2 regions of the Silvibacterium sp. genome follow, and region 1 is predicted to be linked to the other one. Evidence: riboswitches for the same ligand, from Rfam matches in the RefSeq annotation. Region 1 holds a riboswitch; the other holds the start of a gene.
What was found. A riboswitch is a leader RNA that binds a small molecule or an ion and turns the genes downstream of it on or off. The one in region 1 is predicted to bind S-adenosylmethionine.
Positions count from the first base shown of each region.

Region 2: it holds a riboswitch for S-adenosylmethionine, as region 1 does, so the genes downstream of both, thrC (threonine synthase) here and QM649_RS10230 (threonine aldolase family protein) in region 1, are expected to answer to the same signal.

Region 1 is NZ_JASGFD010000023.1:25,229-28,629, forward strand. Features, by position in the region: gene QM649_RS10225 (hypothetical protein) at 1-63, shown strand, start outside; gene QM649_RS10230 (threonine aldolase family protein) at 576-1,649, opposite strand; SAM-I-IV-variant riboswitch at 1,705-1,812, opposite strand; gene QM649_RS10235 (formylglycine-generating enzyme family protein) at 2,150-3,148, opposite strand.
Region 2 is NZ_JASGFD010000005.1:65,100-68,500, forward strand. Features, by position in the region: gene QM649_RS03100 (DUF899 domain-containing protein) at 1-9, opposite strand, end outside; gene QM649_RS03105 (MarR family winged helix-turn-helix transcriptional regulator) at 100-573, shown strand; gene QM649_RS03110 (cation transporter) at 618-1,259, shown strand; SAM riboswitch class I at 1,366-1,475, shown strand; gene thrC (threonine synthase) at 1,653-2,936, shown strand; gene QM649_RS03120 (MoaD/ThiS family protein) at 2,926-3,258, shown strand; gene QM649_RS03125 (TetR/AcrR family transcriptional regulator) at 3,311-3,401, opposite strand, start outside.

The DNA.
Region 1 (3,401 bases):
TGGGTGCTGCTGGCGATTCCGGTCGCGGCGATTGCCTTCTACCTGCTGAAGCCTCGGCAATAACTTCACCTATGCAAGGATCCCCGCGCGCGAGTCTTTTGGCGAAGCCGCGCGCGGGGATGAGATCGACAATCATGGAGAGCGGAGAAGTATCCGTGCTCTCCGACCCGCATCTTCCCGGCACGGACGAACCGCGGGTTCCTCCACTCCTATCTGATCCGGTCGAATGACAGGGGTGGATGTTGTCCACTCTTTTGGCACGATTTGAAGGCTGTGATTTCCCACGTCTCAGAGGCGAGACGTGGGGCACCCGGGCTTCCCACTCAGGCCAACTTCAGGCTTGCCTAGGCCATGGGGAGAATGCATGTTCGTGTTCTCCCGCCCAAGCAGAGCTTGGACGGGGCACCCTTATCCTTGCTGCTTGAAGAGAACTGCAGGTTCCTCCGCTGCGCTTCTCACCCCATCGCGCCAACGGCAGGCGCGTCGGGGACCCCGGTTCGCTTCGGTCGGAATGACCATTTGTAGGTTTGAGAAACAGCACGCCCCGTGTCCGCATTGGACACGGGGCTTGTTGCTTAGCCGAGCGTGGAGGTGAGCAGCTGTGGGTCGCTGTGTTCGGCGGCGATGGCGCGGAGGTCGGCGGCGAGCTCGTCGACGCGCTCGAACTGCGAGTCCCACGCGAACATGAAGCGGGCCGAGCCTCCGATGAAGGTGTAGAAGCGCCAGCCGCGTGCACGCAAGGCTTTCTCGGATGCTTCCGAGAGCTTCACGAAGACGGCGTTGGCCTGGACCTTGAAGTAGACATCGAGGCCGGGGACGCCGGCGATCTGCTCGGCGAGGCGGCGGGCGCAGGCGTTGGCGTGGGCGCCGTTGCGCAGCCACGAGCCGTCCGAGAGCATGCGCGCCCAGGGCGCGGAGAGATAGCGCATCTTCGAGGCGAGCTGGCCGGCCTGCTTGCAGCGGTAGTCGAAGTCTTCGGCCTGCTCGGGCTTGAAGAAGATGATGGCTTCACCAACGGCCATGCCGTTCTTGGTGCCGCCGAAGCAGAGCACGTCGACGCCGGCCTTCCAGGTGATGTCGGCAGGCGAGCAGCCGAGCGCGGCGCAGGCGTTGGCGAAGCGGGCTCCATCCATGTGCAGGCGCAGGTTGTGCTCGCGGCATGCCTCGGCGATGGCCTTGACCTCGTCGACGGTGTAGACCTGGCCGGTCTCGGTAGGCTGCGTGATGGTGACGACGCGCGGCTTGGGGAAATGGATGTCGTTGCGGCGCGTGGCCAGCGAACGGATGTCTTCCGGCGTGAGCTTGCCGTCGATCGAGGGCGAGGTCAGAAGCTTCGAGCCGTTCGAGAAGAACTCGGGCGCGCCGCATTCGTCGGTTTCGACGTGGGCGGCATCGGAGCAGATGACAGAGTGGTAGCTCTGGCAGAGCGCGGCGAGCGCGAGCGAATTGGCGGCCGTGCCGTTGAAGGCGAAGAAGACTTCGCAGTCGGTTTCGAACAAGGCCCGGAAGGCATCGGCGGCGCGGGCGGTCCAGAGATCGCCACCGTAAGCAGGTTCATGGCCGTGATTGGCCTCCTGCATGGCCTGCCAGGCCTCGGGACAGATACCGGCATAGTTATCGCTGGCGAATTGCTGGGAGTGATCGGACATGCTGGGAAACGCACCTTTCGAGCGTCATTCCACCATTGGATGAACCTATGTGCCGTGAGGACCCGATGATTGCCAGAACTGGCCACATCCCTCAGCGAGGACGCCACCTTGCCCGGGGAGCAGGTTGGCGTTGAGCGCACAGGCTCAACTCTTGATGTAGCTTCAGGATAATTTATGGCTGGAAGCGATTGCAATGGGCTGCTGCGCGCAGCACGATTCGCCTTCGGCCTCCGCTCCCTTTGGTCGCGAGCTGGCTCTGGCTTCTTGCGGAATGCGAAGGTCGTTCACTGAAGCTTCTGCTGGCCTGGCTAGAGGACTCCCCAAAAGCTCCGCACAAAGAGTTCGTACTCTCCCGCCCAAGCTTAGCTTGGACGGGGCACCCTCATCCTCGCAGCTTGAAGCGAACCGCAGGTTCCTCCACTACGCTCCCTGCGGTCGCTTCGGCCGGAATGACAAATCAAGAATGATGCGAGCAAGCCTGCATGGAGCGCCGTCACACTTCAGTCGCGACCAGAGGGAGCGGAGGCCGAAGGCGGATCGCCCTGCGCGCAGCAGCGGAAGCCGATGTTCGAGGTCGAGCTGTCGGGTGTGTTCGAGGTCCGGGCGGCGACTCTGTAGCGATTGCAATAAGAGGCGTGGCAGAGGAACGATCCGCCCTTCATCACCTTTGCTTCGCCATTTGCAGGGCCCGTCGGGTTCGGCGATGGATGCGCGGCCTGCTCGCTTGCAGTGGCCGGGCTGAACCAGTCCGCGCACCACTCCCACACGTTGCCGGCCGAGGAGTACAAGCCGTAGCCGTTGGGCGGGAAGGCGTCGACGGGGCTGGTGCTGCTGTAGCCATCCTCGGCGGTGTTGTGGTTGGGGAACTGGCCCTGCCATACGTTGCAAAGATGTTTGCCGTCGGGCGTGAGCTCGTCTCCCCAGGGAAAGAGCTTCTGCTCGAGGCCGCCGCGCGCGGCGTACTCCCACTCCGCTTCGGTCGGCAGCCGCTTCCCTGCCCAGGCGGCGAAGGCCTGCGCGTCGGTCCACGCGACATGCACGACGGGATGGTTCATACGTTCATCAATATTCGAGCCAGGGCCTTCGGGCGCTCGCCAGGATGCGCCGAAGACCTGGCACCACCAGGGCGCGGCAGCCGCGGTGTCGGCGACGAGGTCGTGGAACCGCTCGCGGGGCAGGTGCAGCCAGAAGACGAAGGACCAGTTGTAGCGCTCGGCCTCGGTGACGTAGCCGGTGGCTTCGACGAAGCGCGCGAACTGCGCATTTGTAACCGGCGTGGTGTCGATTGCGAAGGGCGACAGCTCGACGGGACGGACCGGACCTTCACCATCATTGGGAAAGCCGTGAGGATAGTCCGTGCCCATGAGGAAGCGACCACCGGGGAGCGCGATCATCGGCGCGCTGTCCGGCACCTGTGCCGCAGAAGCGGGCGCAGGCGCGAGCGTGATGAGGGTGGAGGCTCGGCCGGGTGTGCAGCAGCTGGGTTTCTCTTCACTCATGTGCTTCCCTTGTGTTGATGATAAGCCTCATAGCTGCTGCGCGCAGGGCGATCCGTCTTCGGCCTCCGCTCCCTTTGGTCGCGATGCAGGCTCAAAGGAAAGCATACAAACAAGTGTCATTTCGACCGAAGCGAGACGCTTTTCGTCTCGCGCAGTGGAGGAACCTGCAGTTCTCTTTCAACGAGCGAGGATGCGGTGCTTCCCCACTCAAGCCAAATGCGGGCTTGAATGGGGCACCCGTGGTTTGTTCCTG
Region 2 (3,401 bases), on a different contig from region 1:
CGTATGCATGACGAGCTCTCCTTTTCTGGGACGGTATTTCACGCCGGGGAGTGGTCGGTCTTGCTTGACGGCATACGTTGATATCAACATTATGAAGAGATGTCAAAGGCCTCCGGTCCGGTTACGCGTTCGGCTCCCCGTCCTGTGCCCTTCGAGACCACACTGCTGGTCCGGGATTGCTGCCTCTGCCTGCACGTACAGAGGGCAGCGCGAGCGCTGGCTCGGCGTTTCGATGTGGCGCTGCGGCCTCTGGGGCTCACAAACGGGCAGTTCTCCCTGCTGATGTCTCTGAATCGTCCCCATCCGGCGCGGATGGCTTCGGTCGCGGAGTTGTTGGCCATGGACCGCACGACGTTGACGGCAGCCCTCAAGCTGCTGGAAACGCGCGGGCTGGTGCGAATTACTCCCGATCCCGAGGATCGGCGGAGCCGGCTGCTGGAGCTGACACGCCCCGGCGAGAAGCTGCTGGCGCGCGCCGTACCGGTGTGGGAGCGGACACACGCGGAGGTAGAGGCGCAGCTTCCCAGGGGAGGAGGGACCAGGCTGAGGAAAAATCTTCAGAAGGTCGTGTAGAAAGACGATCGCAGTTCCGTAAAAATGAGATCGGGTGACAAGAGATGGAATGGAATCAGATCGCATCTTCTGCGATACCGGCAAAGGCTCGCGTTCCTGCATCGGTGGGCGCTCTTTACTGGCTGCAGGGTATCACCATACTCTGGATGCTGACCGAGCTCGGCGTATCTACGTATGCGGCATGGTCGGCGAAGAGTTCGGCCATGCTCGCCTTCGGCGCGGACTCTCTTGTCGAGGTCCTTTCGGCCTTCATGGTGATGTTGCAGTGGGTTCCGGGCATACGGCTCTCGGAACGTAAGGCTGCGCGCGCTGCGGCGTTCCTGCTGTTCATGCTTGCGGGCGTGGTCGGTGTTACAGCCGTGGCATCGCTTGTCTTCGGAGTCGAGGCGGAGACCTGCGGCGCGGGGCTGGCGATCACCGCCGCGGCGCTGGTTGTGATGCCGCTGCTCGCTATGTGGAAACGCCGCGAGGCTCGCGCGCGCCACAATGCGGCCCTGGCAGCGGACGCGGCGCAGTCGTCGACCTGCGCGTACCTGGCCCTGACTGCGCTCCTGGGCATGGGGCTCAACCGGGCATTTCATCTGCCCTGGTTTGACAATGTTGCCGCTCTGGCCTGCTTGCCGCTGCTGGTTCGCGAGGCCCGGTCCGCTTGGAACGGCGCCGTTTGCGGTTGCTGCCGGGTCTAAATCCGGGGAGTGGACGGACCTGTAGACGTCCACGAGTACTGTTGCATAGCAAAAAGCCCTGTGGTACATATGAATCATTCAAGTTTGCTCTTAGGAGCGAGCCTGAATTTCATGAAGAGTGGCTGAGGGACGGGCCCTGTGACGCCACGACAACCGGCTCAGGCAATCTGAGACATCGGTGTCAACTCTCTCCTGGGAAACCGGGGAACATGAGATTCGGGGATGCAATGCAGTAGCGCATCTCGCCAAATCCCAAGCAGGACCGGACACGCGTCCGGGCAATTTGCAGTACCTGATGTTGCAGCAGAGTACGTCACGCATGCCCGTGCATTTGTACCCATAGGGGAAAGTCCCCGATGGGCCCTGAAGCGACTCTCGGAATCGAGGGGTTTCATGGCGCAGGCCTATGCATTGCAATGTCGGGAGTGTGGAAAGACGTATCCCAACGTCCCGCTTTCCATCTGTGATGAGTGCTTTTCTCCGCTCGAGGTGAACTGCGATCTCGAGGCGGCTCGCGGAAGCTTCACTCGCGAAAAGATCGCGCAGGGGCCGGACAGCATGTGGCGCTACAAGGCGCTGCTGCCGGTGCCGGAGGATTATGTCTCGGCAACGCCTTCCGGCTGGACTCCATTGCTCAAGGCTCCGCGGCTGGCGAAACGCATCGGCGCCACCAATCTCTACATCAAGAACGACGCGGTATGCGTGCCCACGCTGAGCTTCAAGGATCGCGTGGTGGCCACGGCACTTGCGAATGCACAGGCCTTCGGTTTCGATACGGTCGGCTGCTCCTCGACCGGCAATCTGGCGAACGCGGTGGCTGCGGGCGCTGCGCGTCTTGGTCTCAAGACCTACATCCTTGTTCCGGCAGACCTCGAGCCGGCGAAGATCCTGAATACGCAGGTCTACGGCGCGAACCTGGTGCGCATCGACGGCAACTACGACCATGTGAACCGCCTGTGCTCGCAGATTGCAGACCGCTATAACTGGGGCTTCGTGAATGTGAACCTGCGGCCTTACTACGCCGAGGGCTCGAAGACTGTCGGTTACGAGATCGCAGAGCAGCTCGGCTGGCGTCTGCCCGACAACGTCGTGGTGCCCATGGCCGGCGGCTCGCTGATCACGAAGATCCGCAAGGCCTTCAAGGAACTGGTCGCGCTCGGCCTGGTGGAAGACAAGGATGTTCGCTTCTTCGGAGCGCAAGCCACGGGCTGCTCCCCGATTTCGACCGCGGTAAAGACCGGCGCCGACCACATCGAGCCGCAGCGCCCGGCGACGATCGCGCGTTCCCTCGCGATCGGTAATCCGGCTGACGGTGTGTATGCGGCGCGAGCCATCCGCCAGAGCGGTGGCTGGGCCGAGGATGTCTCGGACATCGAGATCGTCTCGGCGATTCAGGAACTGGCTGAGACCGAAGGCATCTTCACCGAGACCGCCGGTGGCGTGACTACCGCAGTGACCGCGCGGCTCTACGCGCATGGCCGCATCAAGCCGGATGAACTGACGGTGTCAGTCATTACCGGCAACGGTCTCAAGACGACCGACGCGCTGGCCGGTGCCTATGAAGTGGAAGCAGCGGTGCGTCCGCGGCTCTCCGATTTTGAAGCGTATATCGAAGAAAAAACGGCCGCCGGTGAACTGGTTCGGGAACTGGCCGAGGAGGTTGCAAGTGTCCGTTAGAGTTTTGTTGCCCAATGCCTTTCAAAAACACACCGATGGCGCGAAGGAGCTGAAGTCGAGCGCGCAGAACCTGCCCGACCTCATCACCGACATCGAAACGAACTTCCCCGCGCTCAAAACGCATCTGCGTGACGATCAGGGCCAGGTTCGCCGCTTCATCAACTTCTACGTGAACGAAGAAGACATTCGCTTCCTCGGCAACGAGAAGTACGCATTCCAGGATGGCGACGAGGTGCTCGTGATCCCCTCGATCGCGGGCGGATCGTTCGACATCTGTCGTTGTTGTTCCTACTGTGGGCAGGAAGAGTGCGTTTGCAGTTAATTGCGATGTTCAGCAGTGAAAAAGGCCCGCTTGGGCGGGCCTTTCTCTTTGTTCAAGGGCGTGGAGCCCTCTTTTTCGGTTGTGATTCCTGCTTGTCAGGGTACAGGCGCTCAATGATTCGCGGCAGTTCGTTCTTGCGGAAG